Regions from separate parts of the Aeribacillus composti genome, predicted to be linked through region 3. Evidence: riboswitches for the same ligand, from Rfam matches in the RefSeq annotation. Region 3 holds a riboswitch; each other region holds the start of a gene.
The links. A riboswitch is a leader RNA that binds a small molecule or an ion and turns the genes downstream of it on or off. The one in region 3 is predicted to bind cobalamin.
Positions count from the first base shown of each region.

Region 1: another riboswitch for cobalamin. It lies ahead of RI196_RS06620 (ABC transporter substrate-binding protein); the one in region 3 lies ahead of metE (5-methyltetrahydropteroyltriglutamate--homocysteine S-methyltransferase).
Region 2: another riboswitch for cobalamin. It lies ahead of RI196_RS14575 (ribonucleoside-diphosphate reductase subunit alpha); the one in region 3 lies ahead of metE (5-methyltetrahydropteroyltriglutamate--homocysteine S-methyltransferase).

Region 1 is NZ_CP134501.1:1,334,049-1,340,487, reverse strand. It holds gene cbiB (adenosylcobinamide-phosphate synthase CbiB) at 1-813, opposite strand, end outside; gene RI196_RS06630 (adenosylcobinamide amidohydrolase) at 810-2,273, opposite strand; gene RI196_RS06625 (FecCD family ABC transporter permease) at 2,275-3,336, opposite strand; gene RI196_RS06620 (ABC transporter substrate-binding protein) at 3,299-4,273, opposite strand; cobalamin riboswitch at 4,378-4,558, opposite strand; gene RI196_RS06615 (IS701 family transposase) at 4,835-6,016, shown strand; gene RI196_RS06610 (N-acetylmuramoyl-L-alanine amidase) at 6,134-6,439, shown strand, end outside.
Region 2 is NZ_CP134501.1:2,990,455-2,996,893, forward strand. It holds gene RI196_RS14555 (ABC transporter ATP-binding protein) at 1-304, shown strand, start outside; gene RI196_RS14560 (ABC transporter ATP-binding protein) at 297-1,001, shown strand; gene RI196_RS14565 (globin-coupled sensor protein) at 1,374-2,663, opposite strand; gene RI196_RS14570 (Hsp20/alpha crystallin family protein) at 3,006-3,446, shown strand; cobalamin riboswitch at 3,579-3,757, shown strand; gene RI196_RS14575 (ribonucleoside-diphosphate reductase subunit alpha) at 3,894-6,158, shown strand; gene RI196_RS14580 (ribonucleotide-diphosphate reductase subunit beta) at 6,171-6,439, shown strand, end outside.
Region 3 is NZ_CP134501.1:3,697,689-3,704,127, reverse strand. It holds gene thiE (thiamine phosphate synthase) at 1-214, shown strand, start outside; gene metE (5-methyltetrahydropteroyltriglutamate--homocysteine S-methyltransferase) at 415-2,712, opposite strand; cobalamin riboswitch at 2,851-3,050, opposite strand; gene nfsA (oxygen-insensitive NADPH nitroreductase) at 3,449-4,198, shown strand; gene qoxA (cytochrome aa3 quinol oxidase subunit II) at 4,686-5,651, shown strand; gene qoxB (cytochrome aa3 quinol oxidase subunit I) at 5,720-6,439, shown strand, end outside.

The DNA.
Region 1 (6,439 bases), 1.5 Mb from region 3:
AATTTTCCCTTGATAACGGTTGATTCCCCCTAATGATACACCCAGCAAAGCAGCCATGGCGCTTTCAAGAAATCCGCTGTTGGGGCTGGGGTGTTTGCGCGCATCCCTTTTCAGAATGGAAAAGCATTCCCGCTTTTGAATCCCTTTTGCCGGATGATTGACAAGTACCATGATGAAAGCTGTCAGACGGCTCGGAAGGTAATTCAACAAATCGTCCAGCTTGGCGGAAGCAAACCCGAATTCAGCGAACTTCTCGTTTTGATAGCCTACCATCGAATCCGCAGTATTGACGACCCTGTACAAAACCGCAAAAGGAGCTCCGCCGAACAGCGCCCAAAAAAGCGGTGCGGTAATGCCATCGCTCGTATTTTCCGCTACCGTTTCCACCGTTCCCCGAACGATTTCCGATTCTGGCAAATCTGCCGTATCGCGGCCGACAATCCATGACAGCTTTTCTCTTGCCGAAACGAGATTTTTTTGGCAAAGCGGTTCATAAACTGCCAAAGCTGCTTCCCGCAAACTTTTTTCCGCTATCATAAAAGAAATGATCACCGCTTCCGCAAAAATGCCCGCTGCTGGGTGAAGCCTAGAGAAAAATGACACAATTGAAAAAGCGGCCAGCATAAAAAATAAACCGACCAGCATGATCATCGCCATACCTTTTTCTTTCTTAAAGCGCCCTTTGTTGAGGCGCCGTTCGCAAAACGCAATAGACCAGCCAAACAAGCGGACGGGATGGGGGGCATTTTTCGGATCCCCGATGACTTGATCGATTACAAACGCCAGCATAATCGCAATTACATGTTCTGTCATGTCCTTCCCCTTCTTTTTTTATTTAGCTGAATCGCTTGAATTGTACTCTCATATACCCCCCTGCCGACCAATCTTCCAAGTGTTGTGATCGTGCCAGCGTGCTGATGAAAAATGCCCTTTTGCGTGGCAGCCACTAATATGCTATCCGTTGAAGTGCCTGTTGCAATCGTATTGGAGACAGGATCCAACACTTTTTCATCAGCCAGCGCCTTCGTTTTGGCTTCTGTTGCCGTCATCACACTTTCAATAAATGCTTGATCAGATAACCGTCCGTTTATCAAAATCCATGTATTGATCGTCCCTGAAGCTATGCCATTCCGTTTTATACTATTTGCTGCATCCACTGCATTGGAAAGTCCTGCTGTCACAACAATGACAACGGAGACTCCTTCTGCTTCAAGCTCGCTGACTACCCCATCTTCCAAACAAGCCGCGGTCATCATGGCGACTGTTGCATGTTGATCAAACCCGTTTTTCTGCAGAAAATCGGCCATTTCCGAACGGCTGTCTTGACAATTGTAGCTTTTATCGACATGACGGTTGACAAAAGTGCTGTGCCAGCCAAATCCTCCGCCAATAATGGCAGATGAAAGGGTTTTGAGCGGCGATGCCGCTTTTAAATAGATGAGTTCCTTCGTCTGAACAATGTCCCTTTTTGTCACTTTATATGTTTCTTCCTGTTTCTGTTCGGGTATAAGCAGCATTTGCGGGCGGGCAAGCTCCGGATGTGATTGTTTGACAATCGAAACACCATACACCTGTTCAATCGTTTTTTCGTTCATCACGACAGATGGATTATCAACGGCAACCGCTTTTCCATCTTTTAATAACAGCAGTTTGTCACAATAAAGGCTTGCTAAATTCAAATCATGAAAAATTGAGACAACCGTTAATCCATTTGATTGTGTCCAATTTTTCAACTGATCAAGCATGATTTTTTGATGGGAAATATCAAGATGGTTCGTGGGTTCATCTAATAAAAGCAAAACGGGGTTTTGTGCAAGAGCCTGCGCTAAAAAAACCCTCTGTTTTTCCCCGCCGCTTAATTCATTGATCGCTTTATTTTTTAAGTGGGAAATATTCGTCTGCTCCATGGTCTTTTGGATGATTTGTTCATCTTCTCCCGTCAACCGCTTGAAGAAACCCGTTTGAAAAGGATAACGGCCGAGCGCCACTGTCTCCCAAACGGTATAATCAAACATTTGCGTTGGGATTTGCGGCAATGAAGCGATGTTTTGCGCCAATTTTTTCGGAGAATAAGCAGAAAGAGGTTTGCCGGCAAGCTCGATCGTGCCGCTTTTAACCGGAAGAATCCCGCTGATCATTTTTAATAGTGTCGTCTTTCCACTCCCGTTTGGCCCCAAAATGCCAAATATTTCCCCTTTTTTTACTGAGAAGGAAAGGTTTTCGATAATCTTTCGCTCTTGATAGCCTCCCGAAATGTTCTTGACTTGCAGCATGTTACCCTCTTCTTTCCATTCTTTGTTTCATTAAAATAAAGGCAAAGCTGGGAGCGCCGATTAAAGCCGTGATCACACCGATCGGAAGTTCTGTCGGCGACACGATCGTTCTTGAAACGAGATCCGCCAAAATTAAAAAAGCGGCGCCAAAAATGGCGGACAGAGGGAGAAGATGGCGATAATCACTTCCCCAAAGCAGCCTGTTTACATGCGGGATGACAAGACCGACAAACCCAATCGTTCCGCTGATGGCAACGGCCGCACCGGCTAAACAAGAGGATGATGCTAAAATAAACAGCTTTCTCCTTTTTACATGGACCCCAAGCTGCTTCGCCTTTTCTTCGCCAAAGGACAGAGCGTTTAATTCTGTTCCGTTTACAAAAATCAAAATGGACCCGATTAAAAAAAACGGCAAAAGCATCAAAACGTATCCCCAGCCGCGCATCGCAACGCTTCCTAACAGCCAGTTGACAATTTGTCGCAATTCTTCTCCTGTCAGGGCAATCATCAACGAAATGAAAGCACTTAAAAAGGAACTTAAAATAATTCCGGTCAGCACAATGGTTTCAATCCTCATCGTTTTTTCAATGAAATTGGCGAACAAAATCACAGCCAAAATCGTTAAAAAACCCGTAAAAATGCTGACAACCGGCAAAGTGAATGAGCCGAAAAAAGGAATTTGAATGCCGAAAAAAAGAACAAGTACAGCACCTAAAGAAGAACCTGATGAAACACCGAGCGTATAAGGATCTGCCAAAGGGTTTTGCAAAAGCCCTTGATAACAAGCCCCCGCCATTGCAAGCGAGGCTCCGACAAGTCCGGCTAAAACGACACGAGGAAGTCGAATATCAAGCACAATGCTTTTCATGCTTTCATCAATGTCCGGCGCCAAACCAGTATGAAACAGTTGATTGAAAATTATTTGGAAAATATCCTTAAACGTGATGTGAAACGTTCCGATAGAAATTCCTAAAAAGACGGAAAAAATAAGAAAACAAGCGGTCGCCGTATAGGCGACCACATGTTTATTTTTTGTAGACATCCGGATAAATTGCTTTCGCAAGTTCTTCTACTCCTTCAACCAATCTTGGGCCTGGGCGGCTCACCAAGTCGGAATGCACATCGTAAACCCGTTTATTTTTCACCGCTGATACATTTTCCCATCCTTTGCGTGCCAACACCTGGTCAACAGCTTTATCGACGTAATAGCCGTATGTCGTCACAATGACGTCTGGGTTCAGTTTTACAACGGCTTCTTCCGTCATTTGCGGCCAGCCTTCTTGATCGCCCGCTGCATTTTTTGCTCCAATGATCGTTAGCATTTCATCCATAAACGTTCCTTTTCCAGTCGTATAGATTTGTGGTGCGGGATTCACTTCGACAAAAACAGACACTTTTTGATCATCCGGAATCGTTTTTCCTTTTTCTTGAATATCCGCCAGTTTCGTTTTCATCTCAGCCACAATATCTTCGGCTTTGTCACTTGTCCCTGTAATTTTGCCGATTGTCTGGATGGAGTCATACACTTTATCAAATGATTGGGCATCTTCGACTACAAAAACATTTATTCCCGCATCTTTCAGCTGCTTCAGCCCTTCCTGCGAGTTATGGGCGCTGGAAGCATGCGCTAAAACAAGATCCGGTTTTAAAGAAATAATTTTTTCAACATTAAATTCCATCCCGCCAACCTTTTCTTTGTTTTGAACATCTTCCGGATAGTTGTCATTATCACTTACACCGACAATTTGTTCACCCAACCCTAAAGCATAGGCAATTTCAGTATTGCTTGGAATTAGCGAAACAATCCGCTCCGGTTTTTCGTTTACCGTCACCTCATTTCCTAAACCGTCCTTGACCTTCACCGGAAATTGTGAAGCCGTCTCTTCCGTCTTTTGATTGCTTTTGTTTTCAGACGGCTCTGATGTATTTTGTTGGCCGCATCCAGCCGCAATTCCAAATAGAAGTAATAAGGCTAAAAATAGTGCAGATAGTTTTTTCATCATTTTCCTCCTCCAATAAAAAACATCTTCTTGAATTCGATAAGAAGATGTCTGAAAACGTACATATGTATTGTTTTCAAACACCTCCCTATCCGCGTAGGGTTTTAGGTGTGCTCAAACAGGCAGGTCTCCTGGCTCATGGTCATCGCTTCCTGGACCTTCCCGTTGAAACAGTGGTTTTCCCAGGTTGCTCCCATTCACAGTGGCGGGACCGCGTTGGATTTTCACCAAACTTCCCTTTTAAGCTGGCAGCTATGTGCCGGCACCTGTTTGCTTTTTGGTATAATGTTATGACGAAATGTATTATACATGATTTGATTGAATTCTGGTAGGAAGAAAATGCAAAAAATCGACAAATTGACCTAAATGTTTTGGATTTCGATACAGTTTTCGCTAAAAATAAAATTTTTTTGAACTTCCTTTCCATTACTTGAATAAAATACTGTAGATGAGCAAATTCACTAACATAAATTTACATCCGAACAAAAAAGGAGACATGAACCCGATTCCTTGATTAGAATAGATGTGTCACCAAACCATTCTCAAGGAGGTTCATGTCTCATGAATAGACTACCACATCACCAAGGAATCGACAAGTTTTTCGCAATGTTGGGGCTGGCCCTTTATTTCTCTAAGCCGGTCATGAAGCATCTCGTTCATATTATCGATGCGCTGACAACGAAAGGATTTGTGGGAACCTTGACCGATCTGCATCATGAGAGCTTTCATCCCAACCATCGAACGACACTGAGCCATTTTTTCACGAAAAGCCCTTGGGATGAAGAAATCTTGCTTCGCAAACTCCAGCAGTGGATGCTTCGTCATGTGGAACGAACGGCCAAGCGAAAGAATCACCCCATTTTTGTTTCGATCGATGATACGATCTGCCGAAAAACGAAGCCTTCGTCACAGGCGAAACACGCTATTGAAGGGTGTAATTGGCATTATTCTCACGCGGACAAAAAGTCGATTTGGGGACACTCTCTCGTCTGGCTCATGGTTCATACGATGACGCAAGCCTTTCCCTTTGCGTTTCGCCTCTACGACAAGGCGGATGGGAAAAGCAAGGGTCAATGGGCCATCGAGATGCTTTCTTCTTTGGATGTGCACGGTTCTGTTTATGTGCTGATGGATTCTTGGTACCCATCGAAAACACTCGTGGAAGCCTGCCTGAAAAAAGGATTCCACGTCATTGCGATGCTCAAGACGAATCGGGTTCTTTATCCAAAAGGCATCGCCATCCAAGCCAAACAGTTTGCCCGCTATATCGAACCGAACGACACCCATCTCGTCACGGTGGGAGAAGAGCGTTATCGCGTGTATCGCTACGAGGGAGCGCTGAAAGGTCTCGATGATGCCGTTGTGTTGTTGGCTTGGAAAGCCGATCAGCCGATGACACCTGAACATCTTCACTGCGTCTTGAGCACCGACCGGGAGCTAAGCGATGAAGAGATCTTGCGCTACTATGCCCAGCGTTGGTCGATCGAATGCTTTTTTCGACAAGCGAAAGACCAGCTGAAGCTCGATGGGTACCGCGTTCGTCAACGTCGGGCGGTGAAACGGTATTGGATCTTGGTGCAACTCGCTTATGTGTACAGTATGGTCGAATCCAACAGCGATTTCTCTACCGGGCTTGACTTCCTTCGAAAGAAGAAAGGACATAGCCTCGTGGAGTTTATTTACGATGCAGCGAAACAAGATATTCCCATTGATGTCGTTAAAAAACAGCTTCATGTGGCATAAGGGGTACTCCGTTTGTCTCTTTTTACATGGTAATTATTGTAATGAAAATTGCTCAACTACAGTAAAATATTTGCAGACAAGCGAATTGGATGTTTGAAAACGAAGGAGGATATTGCAGTGACAACCGTTCTTTTAGACCCTGGCCACGGAGGAAGCGATCCCGGCGCAACCTATAGAAATTATGAGGAAGAAGATTTTACGTTGACTATTGCCCTCTTGGCAAGACAACATTTACTTGAACATTACCAAGTCAACGTGCTCATGACGCGCACAGACGATCGAACAGTCGGTTTGTCAGAAAGATCATCCATGGCTAATCGAGAGAATGTTGATTTTTTCTGTTCCATTCATATTAATGCCGGCGGAGGAACAGGTTTTGAAAGCTATGTTTATAACGGAGGGGCCTCTCCAAGAACGATCCAA
Region 2 (6,439 bases), 710 kb from region 3:
GCAGCGGCTTCTTGAGATTTTGCTAGCGATGGCGTCTAAACCGAAGATCTTGCTTTTGGATGAACCGACATCAGGAATGTCTCCAGCAGAAACTGCACAGACAGCTGAAATGATTCAAAAGCTTCCTCGGACAGTATCTATACTAATTATTGAACATGATATGGATGTTGTATTTTCCATTGCTGACAGAATTACTGTTCTTCATCACGGAGAAGTGATATTAAGCGGCACTCCCGAAGAAGTTCGAAACAATGAAGAAGTAAGGAAAATTTACTTTGGGGGAGGTGCAAAAGCTCATGCTTGAGCTTCAAAATGTCCATTCTTACTACGGAACGAGTCATATTCTTCAAGGTGTTTCATTTTCAGTTCCAAGCAAGAAATGTGTTGCTCTTCTTGGGAGAAATGGAGCAGGTAAATCAACAACGATTCATACGATTGCCGGGCTGCTTAAACCGCGGAGGGGAAAAATTCAATTTAAGGAACGGCAGCTGAATAACCTGTTGCCTCATCAAATTTCGTGCCTTGGAATTGGATTCGTTCCACAAGGAAGGCGGATTTTCCCATCTCTTACCATTCGTGAAAACTTGACAATGGCTGCCCGTAAAAATTTAATAGACCGAAATAATAATTGGGATTTGGAAAGGGTATATGAATTATTTCCTGTTTTAAAAGAAAGAGAAAAAAATATGGGTACTGAGCTTTCAGGCGGACAACAGCAGATGCTTGCAATCGGAAGAGCTTTGATGACAAATCCCAGCTTTTTATTAATGGATGAACCATCGGAAGGATTAGCCCCTGTCATTATCGATCAGGTCGGCGATATAGTTGTAAAACTGAAGCAGGAAGGACTTTCGATCTTAATGGTTGAGCAAAATATATCACTCGCATGCAAAGTAGCAGATGAAATTTTAATTATGAACAAAGGTACTATTGTATGGCAGGGCAGCCCAGATGAATTAATGAAAAATAATGAAATACAACATAAATATCTTGGGGTATAGAAAAACACCACATAACATTTGGAAGAATATGAGGATATATGTTCAATATACGAGCATATATCCTTATTTTTTTAATCTCCAAGCAAAACGATAACGATGTTAGAACTGCGCAAACAATTTTTATAGATCCTCGTACTATTAAATTTGTACAGAACCAAAGTACTTGTTCAGCTTTTTGTGATTCATCCAGAAAAAGAAGGAAAAACATTTGCAACAAGCGGATTTGCCGACGGTACAGGCGGTATGGTGATTTATGAAGCAAACATCTCCCGGCCGCCCTCCTTTTCATCTATCTATTTATGGTTCAGTACCAATAAAAACCCCATCTCTCCTAAGTTCGGAATGATGGGGCTCAAGCGTCTGAAAAAGAATTTATATATGATTGGCCAGCTTTTTTAAATGTTCTGAAGTCTCATTGATTTGCGCAATGAAATTTGTTATATCATCAATGATTTCAGCAAAGTTTTCGAGTTCATTTTTCGTCTTTTCAGTTTGTTCTTTATTTTTGTCGAAGGCATACAAAATATTGTCGAAGAATTGGTTCATCTCTTTCATTCTTTGCGAACCATTGCTTGTAAGCTCTGTTACTTCCACAATAGATGAAGCGGTATCGTTAATTTTCGCTCTGATTTCCTCAATTAAATTGGAAACGCCAAGCACGGAATTTTTTGTTTCTTCCGCCAGCTTTCTCACTTCACTAGCAACAACAGCGAATCCTTTCCCGTATTCCCCTGCGCGCGCCGATTCAATTGCGGCATTTAAAGCCAGCAAGTTAGTTTGTTCAGCAATAGAAGTAACAATCGAGACGACATGATTAATTTTTTCAGAAGTTTGTTCAAGCGACTTTATTTTTAAAGCAATATCATCAGTCCGTTCTTTTATATTGACCATTAAACCGGAGTGAAAATTCAAGTCTTCTCTCCTTGAACTGACCTCTGCTTCGGTTGATGCCGCTGTTTCAAAACGATCAACTGCAATTAAGGCAAATTGTTTGGATCGTTCGTTAATTTTTTGTATAGCTGAATTGGCTGATTCAATAAGATCAGCAAGACGAATGGAGGTTTGGGCGATGTTTTCATGAAGCTCCTGTTTTTCCTTTTCGATTTTTTGCCGTCTTTTTAAATACTCCTCATTATATGCTTCCAGCACAATTTGCTGTTCAAAGTTTAACATTTTTGCAATGGTGACCACCGCTTTATGATAATCTTCCTTCGATGGACACGCTTTCGCAACAACGGAAAAAATAGATTTCTGTAATTGCTGGAATGAACTCATGTACCAAATCGTATCTAATCCAATGCGGACGTGGGCTACAGCAATCCGCTTCATTCTTGTTATATCTTCATCTGTCAAGGATCCGCTAAACATAAGCAGCACATGTTTTTTCAATCTTTCCTTCTGCTTTTCGATCGAGCTGTATTTATTAATTAAGTCAATCAAAAATTGTTCTTGATGGAGAGCATCATAAAATGCATCGATAATAAACTTTATGTTTTCTTCAATCGCATCTTTTAATATAAGAGTACAAATAAGATCATCCTTTGTCAGGCCAACCATCGCTAATTGTCTTTGATATTTTTCATCAGTCACTTCAAGTTTTACTTGTTGAAGATCTACTTGTTTTTCAAAAAGTGATGGAACTTGTTTTCTTTTTTTAAACATTGGTTGATTTCCCCTTCAAAATTCATTATTAGTGTCCATTGTATATATCGGCAATTAAAAATAGATGATCAACAATTTTTTCAATTAATTTTTAAAATTTATTCAAATTCGTTAAATTCAATATTCGAAAATGAAATATTTTCTATAAAACTAAAGATTACTGTTGACGAAAAACATGTTTAAAGGCGATTATAAATAGTAAAAATCTGAAAGAGCTCTATTCCGAAATAACTTTGGATACACCGGACATTGAAAACAATAATTGGAATTTTGCTTTATGTATATTTCTCTTCCCAACACAAATAATATTTTCTGTAAAAAAATCAAAGGAGGAACAATCATATGGCTCTCATTCCTTACGATCCTTTTTCTGAGATCAACCAATTTAGACGAAACATGAATCGCGTTTTTTCTGAAAGCTTCCCGCATTTTTTTGAAAACTTTGAGACTATGAATACCCCCCGGCTTGATATTCATGAAACTGCTAATGAAGTAATTGTTACGTGTGATTTGCCCGGCCTTGAAAAAAAGGAAGACGTTGACATTCATCTTGATCGCAACGTTCTTACGATCAGCGGCACAATTCAAAGAAGCAAAGAAGTAAAGGAAGAAGAAATGCATAGACGCGAACGGTTTGTCGGGCGGTTTCACCGCGCTGTTGCATTGCCGGCAAATGTAAAAGAAGAAGAAGTGAGCGCGACATATAAAAATGGCGTTTTGGAAATCCGTATTCCAAAACAAACCGAAAACAACAAAAAGAAAATTGATATTCAGTTTCATTAATTGTTTCGTGAGGTTGCAAAATTTCAATCAGCCTCACTTTTTTATTGCAATTTTCGCCAAGTACGATTATGATGAATATATAACATCAAAATCTATATATTGTGTAATAAAAAACAATTAAATACTATATATTGAAAACCTAACGACAAAGGTGCTGTTTTCAGCTTAAAAGGGAATCCGGTGAGAATCCGGAACTGTCCCCGCAACTGTGAGTGCTACGAAATGAATAATCCACTGTACGTTTCGTATGGGAAGGATTCAAAGTAGGATGAAGCACGAGTCAGGAGACCTGCCTTTGTCCGAACGTTTCTAATTCTTCGGGGGTTGGGAAGATGAAACGATGGTTTGAATGGAGTAGTTTCGCCTTGTAAACTGCCTCCTTTTTAATCATCGTTTGATCCGCTCAGCTTCCTGAGCGGTTTTTTATTTTGATAAGGAGGATGTTTGATGAATATTACGAAAGCATTAAATCTATACGAGGTTTTTCAAAATCATTTTAACAGGAGCGATTTGGAACTTTATCTAAGGCAGCTTGAAGAAAAGTTTCCGTCCCTTTCCTTTCATGAATACAGCGAAAGAGTGCTGACAACCTTACAATACCAGCAGATTGATGATCTTGAAAAATTTACAAACCTGCTGATTATTGAAGCTTTAGCAAACATTTCGGAAAGTGAGCCGGATTGGACTTTTTTAGCTGCACACGTATTTCTTGAAAAAATTTACCATGAAGCGAGCCAAAACAGAAATTACAACCAACCGGGCTACGGCGATTTTTATTTGTTAATCGAAACATTAACCGATCTTGGAATCTACAGCCCTCTTTTGCTAGAGCATTATTCAAAAGAGGAAATTATGGAGCTGGGAAATGCCATTGATCCTGAGAAGGACAAGCTGTTTACATACATCGGATTAAGGACCCTTTACGACCGGTATTTAGCTAAAGATTTTCATAAACGAACATTTGAGCTTCCACAGGAACGTTTTATGATCATCGCTATGACGTTAATGATGAAAGAGCATCCATCCAAACGTTTGCATCTTGTAAAGGAAGCGTATTGGGCATTGAGCCATTTATATATGACGGTTGCAACACCGACATTGGCTAATGCAGGAAAATCAGTCGGTCAGCTTTCAAGCTGCTTTATTGATACGGTAGACGACAGCCTTCAAGGCATTTATGATTCGAACACTGATATTGCCAATGTTTCTAAAAGCGGCGGAGGCATTGGAGTGTATTTGGGGAAAATCAGAAGCCGCGGAAGCGATATCCGGGGGTTCAAAGGAGTTTCATCAGGTGTCATTCCTTGGATGAAGCAATTAAATAATACGGCGGTGAGCGTCGACCAGCTCGGCCAAAGAAAAGGAGCAATTGCCGTTTATTTGGATGTTTGGCATAAAGATATTTTCGCTTTCCTTGATGCAAAATTAAATAACGGAGATGAACGGCTGCGCACCCATGATTTATTTACAGGTGTATGCATTCCTGATCTATTTATGGAACAAGTTGAAAAGCGCGGAGACTGGTATTTGTTCGATCCCCACGAAGTTCGCAAAGTCATGGGATTCAATCTGGAAGATTTTTATGATGAAGAAAAAGGTAACGGCAGCTTTCGGGAAAAATATTTTGAGTGTGTGAATCATCCATCCTTATCTAAAGAAAAAGTGCCTGCGATTGAAATAATGAAACGGATTATGATCAGCCAGCTTGAAACGGGAACGCCTTTTATGTTTTATCGTGATGAAGTGAATCGGAAAAACGCAAACAAGCATGCCGGCATGATTTATTGCAGCAATTTATGCACAGAGATTGCGCAAAATCAAAGCTCAACAACTGTTGAAGAACAATATGTCGAAGATGGAAAAATTGTCATTGTGAAAAAGCCCGGCGATTTCGTCGTCTGCAACCTTTCTTCCATCAATTTGGCACGGGCTGTCACTGATAATGTTCTGGAACGATTAATCCCTATTCAAGTGCGGATGCTGGACAACGTCATCGATTTAAACAGCATTCCGGTATTACAGGCGAAGCTTACAAATGAAAAATACCGTGCAATCGGTCTTGGAACGTTTGGCATGCATCATTTATTTGCACTAAAGGAAATTGCATGGGAAAGTAACGAGGCAGTCCAATTTGTCGATCAATTATATGAAAAAATTGCGTATTTAACCATTCAGTCGAGTATGGAGCTCGCAAAAGAAAAAGGCGCATACCCTCTCTTTAAAGGCTCGGAGTGGGATACGGGCCGATATTTTGAGATCCGCGGTTATACGTCAAAAAAATGGCAGGAATTAAAGGAAAAGGTGCAGACTTTTGGCATCCGCAACAGCTATTTAATGGCGGTCGCACCGAACGCATCGACCTCCATTATAGCCGGAAGCACAGCAAGCATCGATCCAATTTTCCAAAAAGTTTATTCAGAGGAAAAGAAAGACTACAAAATTCCAGTTACTGTTCCGGACTTAAATGCAAAAACGACTTGGTATTATAAATCCGCTTATTTGATCGACCAAACATGGAGCATTAAACAAAATGCGGTGCGTCAAAAACATATTGACCAGTCCATTTCGTTCAACTTTTACGTTCTAAACACGATCAAAGCGAAAGAATTGCTGGAGCTTCATTTGACTGCTTGGAAATCCGGATTGAAAACAACGTATTATGTCCGTTCGACATCAAGCGACATTTATGAATGTGAATCATGTGCAAGTTAAGGAGGAATTAATATGGAGCAAACATTAACAAAACGAGTTATTATGGATCCTGATGCACCAAACCGTTCAACAGCAATAGTGAACGGAAAATGTTCCAACGTGCTCAATTGGGATGATGTCGCCTACCCGTGGGCATATCCAAAATATAAACGGATGCTCGCAAACTTTTGGACACCTTTTGAAATCAATATGGCTCAAGATGTGAAGCAATTTCCTGAGCTTTCAGAAAGAGAACAGGACGCATTTTTAAAAATTATCGGCCTCTTAGCTTTATTAGACAG
Region 3 (6,439 bases):
AGAGGATGCAAAAAAGCCACAAGGTCCAAAATTGATTGAAAGCATGCGCAAACAAGGGATCGACATCCCTATTGTCGGAATTGGCGGGATCAACATCGCCAACGCCGGTCAGGTGATCGCTAGCGGAGCAGACGGCATCTCCGTCATTTCTGCCATTTGTCTAGCGGATGATGTTAAGGAAAGTGCAGCTCAACTGAAGAAAGAAACGATGTGAAACATTTTTTTTCAATAAGATTTTGTGGATATAAAATATTTACATGTAGGTTCGGCTTTTGAAAGTCGGCGAAAGGGGAGTTCTTTTATAAACGTAAAAAAGGAGCGGCAAGGCTCCTTTTTTAAATGAAAGTATAGAAACTGACATTTCTGCCGGTTTTATCGGGATTTGACTGCTGAGAGAATCGGCCTACACTTTTCTTAAATTTGTGCAGCAGTTATTTTTTCTCGATAGGTTTTCGCAGCTTCGACCATGACTTTTAAAGCACTAATCGTTTCATCCACTGATCTTGTTTTTAGGCCGCAGTCAGGGTTAACCCAAAACTGGCGCACGTCAAGCACTGCTAAGGCGCGGTCGATATTTTTTGCCATTTCTTCAACGGATGGAATTCGCGGGCTGTGAATGTCATATACGCCTAAGCCAATCTCTCTTTTATATTGATACGTTTCAAAAGCATGAACAAGCTCTCCATGGCTTCGGGAAGATTCAATAGAAATGACATCCGCATCAAGGTCATCAATTGCCTCCATGATATCCTCAAATTGCGAATAGCACATATGAGTATGGATTTGTGTTTCCGGGCGAACAGAGCTGGTGGCGAGCTTGAAGGCTTCAGCAGCTCCTTCGATATATTCTTTTTGTTTTGATTGTTTCAGAGGCAATCCTTCACGTAATGCAGGCTCATCAACTTGAATCATGCCTATTCCATTTTTCTCTAAAGCTAGCACTTCTTCGCGAATGGCAAGGGCGAGCTGGCGAAGAACGCTTATACGGTCGATGTCATTGCGCACAAATGACCAGTTTAGGATCGTGACAGGTCCTGTCAGCATCCCTTTAACAGGCTTGCTTGTCAGTGATTGTGCATATACGCTTTCTTTTACGGTCATCGGCTGATCAAATGCTACATCTCCGTAAATAATCGGCGGTCTCACGCATCGTGACCCGTATGATTGCACCCAGCCGTTATTCGTAACAGCAATTCCATTTAATTTTTCCCCGAAAAATTCGACCATATCGGTCCGTTCAAATTCCCCATGGACGAATACGTCTAAACCGAGCTGTTCTTGAATGTCAATCCATTTTTTTATTTCATTATTGATGACCGATTCATACTGCTCGTTTGTATATTCGCCTTTCCGCCATTTTAAGCGGATTTGCCGGATTTCTTTCGTCTGCGGAAAGCTTCCGATCGTAGTAGTTGGTAAAATCGGCAGATTCCATCTTTTTTTATGCAGTTTTTGCCGTTCGGTATAATCCACACGTTTCGTTGGATATGCTCCGATATTTTTGGTGGCCTCTTGAACCTTCTCATTTGTCCGAAAGGAAGAATGGATAAAATCCGTATAAGAGCGGTCATATTGTTTTAAATCATCGATCGTTCTTTTTCCTTTTGCATATTGAGCAAGTTCATTTACTTCATCCAATTTTTCATCAGCAAAGGAAAGAGCATTTTTCAATATGGACGGCAAGCTCTGTTCGTTTTGAACTGTGACAGGTACATGAAGCAAGCTGCATGAAGGCTGAATGATCAATCTATTAATATCTACATATTGCGCAAGATCATCGATTTCCTTAGCTTTTGATACTAAGGATGCTTTCCAAATGTTGCGTCCGTCGATCAAACCAGCTGCGAGAATTTTGTCTTTCGGAAAGCCGAGCGTTTTGATGTTCGACAGATTGACGCCATGATCATGTACAAAGTCCAGGCCAATTGCAGCGACAGGAAGAGACACGATTTCTTGATAATGGGTTATACTTTCAAAGTATGTTTGCAAAATGATATTTAACGAAGGAAGCGCTTTGTGGAAAGCATCGTATACCTCTTTAAACAAAGGAATCGATGAATCATCCAGCTCCTGTACAAGAATCGGCTCATCAATTTGCACCCATTTCGCACCGGCCTGAGCAAGTTCCGTCAACAATTGGACGTAAACAGGAATTAAAGCAGACAAATGTTTATGAAAATCGTGTTGATCGTATTGTTTTGCCAGCTTTAAAAAAGTAATTGGACCTAGCAAAACCGGTTTTGCTTCAATATTCAGCTCGTTTTTCGCTTCCTGAAAAAGTTCAAGCAGACGGTTCTTTACTAACGCCGGCGTTTTATTTTCAAGCTCCGGAACAATATAATGGTAGTTTGTGTTGAACCATTTGGTCATTTCCATTGCTTCTGCTTCATCAGAGCCTCTAGCCATTGCAAAATATGTTTTTAATGAAGTCGGCTCCATATGCTGGAATCTAGAAGGAATATACCCAAACATAAAAGCAGTATCGAGGACATGGTCATATAATGAAAAATCTCCGACAGGAATCAGGTCTATTCCTTTTTCCTTCTGTTTTTTCAGATTGAGAAGACGTATATCTTTTAATGTTTCCTCCAAGCTGCTTTCTGAAATGTTTCCGTTCCAAAATGATTCCAGCGCTCTTTTCCATTCTCTTCTTTCACCAATTCTTGGATAGCCAAGATTTGAACTAATTAATGTCAATAATGACACCCCCATTTGATTTGTATCTCAACACATAATAAAAACCCTCTTTTTACGCGTGAAAGAGGGAATTGTGGACTCTAACTCGTGTTGAGATACATGAAGGGCTTAAATCTCAACATGGCTTCATCACTCCTCCCTATGACGCGTAGGTGGCAGTGCATACAACAGGCAGGTCTCCTGACTTAGGATCATCGCTTTCGATCCTCCTTCCCATTTCAAAAATTGAAACAGTGGATGATGGCCAAAAGCTCCCCATCACAGTGGCGCGACCGTGTTGGAATTTCACCAATCTTCCCTTTTAAGCGCATATTGCCGACGCAATATGACGCACCTGCTGCTTGGAACACTATATGAAACTATAATTATCAGAATAGATGATTTTTTTTGTTTTTTCAATCCCTATTTTTTAGGTTCAGAAAAGTGCTGCCCTATTTTGGGAAATCAATGGACAGAAGCAGAAATTCGCATACAAATTGCGAAATGTTTATAGGGTCGTTTTTAAAATTTAATTTTTCTAATAACGTAAATTTGAAAAATTTTGTTGTTTACAATACAGGATCGTTGCAGTGAATAGTTTGAGATACGATGGTAAAATTAGATGCTTGGAGCCTTCACTGAAAAAGGAGCTGTAAAAAACGTATTTTTCAATACGAATCATTTGAAAGAGCAGCATTTTCATGTTAATACTTGGATTGGAAGAAGTGTGATTTTTCAAAAAATAAGTGAGATCATAGAAAGGATGATTATGTTGAACGATATTATCAAAACCATTTTAAATCACCGTTCCGTTCGTCATTTTGAGGATCGGCCTTTGACAGATGAGCAAATCCGATTAATTGTCGAATGCGCCCAAGCCGCTTCAACTTCAAGTTACATGCAAGCCTATTCCATTATCGGGGTGAAAAATATACAAACGAAAAAAAAGCTCGCTGAACTGGCAGGAAACCAAGCTTACGTAGAGAAGAGCGGACATTTATTTATTTTTTGCGCTGATTTGCACCGTCATGAAGTCATTGGTGAAATGGAAGGCAAAAATGTAGAAGATTCATTGAGGAGCACTGAAAAATTTATGGTAGCTCTCATTGATGCTGCACTGGCCGCTCAAAATGCTGCGTTGGCGGCTGAGTCAATGGGACTCGGCATTTGCTACATCGGAGGCATCCGCAATAATTTAGAAGAAGTATCGAGGCTGTTGAAAATTCCAAACAAGGTCATCCCTCTTTTTGCATTAACTGTCGGCTACCCTGCAAAAGAAACGGCGAAAAAACCAAGAATACCTTTTGAGCATATTTATCATGAGGAAGAATATAAGCAAGATCAAGAAGCATATGTGCGCGAGCTTGAACAATATAATGAAATAGTATCCAATTATTATGATCAGCGAACAAACGGGATTCGCAAAGATACTTGGACTGGTCAAATGGCTCGCATGCTTTCGAATCCGACAAGAATGTACATGAAGCAATTTGTTCAGAAAAAAGGATTGAATTTAAACTAAAGCTTCAGCTCCTATCTCGATTTTATGAAGATAGGAGCTTTATTTTTGAACAGAAAATTGTATGTAAGTCATTTATCCGAACTCTTCCTTTCAGCATGAATTTGTTTATTTTTCCCCTGACTCGGCTGCTAACTCATTTTGCTTATTTCCTCACTTGGCAAATTTAGAATGATACATCGGTTCAAGAAAACAGATGAAAACGTCATTTTTCAGCTTCTTCATGTACATCCCTCGAAAATACATTCCCATCAGCTTTTATTTGGAAAATATAGAGAAGATTCCCTGAAAAAACGGAATTTCTCTATATTGTGTCAGATTCGTGGCAAAAATTTTACAAAAAATTTATCGTTTCTTGACTGTTTTTTGAATTAAAGTTTATTTCGATAAAAATGTGATAAAGTTCATTTACAACTCAATTATTTTTTGAATCGATTAAGTCGGTTTTTTATGAAAATTTAAAACATTTCTGATTTGAGAGGGATCGAAAATGCCGGCACAACAACAAAAATGGTTGAACTTGTTTATGAAGGTTTTACCACTGTCATTACTTTTTTTGTTGACAGGTTGCAGTGAACGCTTTGTTTTATTAAATCCGAAAGGACCTGTTGCAGAGGTTCAAAAGGATTTAATCCTTTGGTCAATTTGGTTTATGCTGTTTATTATTGTTGTCATCTTTGTGCTGTTTGCCATTATTTTATGGAAATACAGGGAGAGACCAGAAAATCTTGATTATGAGCCTCCTGACCAGCACGGAAATACACTTCTGGAAATCATTTGGACAGCTATTCCTGTGTTGATTGTCATTGCATTGGCGATACCAACGATTAAGGCGACTTTTGAGCTTGAAAAACCGCCGAAGGAATCTAGAGGGGTTGAACCAATTGTAATTCATGCGACAGCAGCCGATTGGAAATGGATTTTCAGCTATCCGGAGGAAAATATTGAAACAGTCAATTATGTCAACATTCCAAAAGATGTTCCAGTTGAATTTAAATTGACAGCTGTCGGCGGGATGAGCGCTTTATGGATTCCAGAGCTGGGCGGACAAAAATATAATATGGCTGGAATGGGAATGACTCTTTATTTGCAGGCTGATCATGTCGGTACGTTTAAAGGGCGGAATTCAAATTTTACAGGAGAAGGATTTGCCCATCAAACATTTGATGTGAACGCAATGGAAAAAGAAGATTTTTATAAATGGGTGAAAGAAACACAAGCATCAGCTCCATTGCTGACGAAAAAACAATTTAACGAAATCATCCAAGTCGGAGTTTTAAAAGATAAATTGACTTTTTCTGGAACACATTTGGCGTGGGTTGATTTTGCGAAACCAGGTGAGCATTTAGACAATATCCCTGCAAAAGAAAAGCACGGTACCATAAAATTGGAGGAAGTTGAATCTGATCATCATGATAATCGTGAACATGAAAGCCATCAGCACGAAGGACATTAATCGGAAGGAAGGAGGAACGTGCTGTGAAATGGGATGAATTTTTCGTTACCGGCGAACCCCTTATATATATGGCGGATGCAGCCATTGTATTAACAATTATTGGTATCGTTTTTGTATTAACCTATTTTAAAAAATGGAAATGGCTGTGGAAAGAGTGGCTAACGACTGTTGACCATAAAAAAATAGGGATTATGTATATTATTTCCGCCGTATTAATGCTATTCCGAGGGGGCGTAGACGCACTTTTAATGCGCGCCCAATTGACAGTGCCAAATAATACGTTTTTAGATTCACAGCATTATAATGAAATTTTCACTACACATGGAACCATTATGATTTTATTTATGGCAATGCCGTTCATATTCGGGATCATGAACATTGCAGTTCCTCTCCAAATTGGAGCTAGAGATGTGGCGTTCCCGTATTTGAATGCACTCAGCTTCTGGACGTTTTTCTTTGGCGCCTTGCTGTTCAACATTTCATTTGTGATCGGCGGCTCACCGGATGCAGGGTGGACGGCATACATGCCTCTTGCTGGAAATGAACTCAGCCCGGGGCCGGGCCAAAATTATTATTTATTAGGATTGCAAATTTCAGGGATCGGTTCATTAATCTCCGGTATTAATTTCATTGTAACGATTCTAAAAATGAGAGCTCCTGGAATGACTTTAATGCGCATGCCGATGTTTACATGGGCAACGCTTATTACGTCTATATTGGTTGTTTTCGCTTTTCCGGTATTGACGGTTGCTTTAGCATTAATGACATTGGACAGAATATTTGGCACT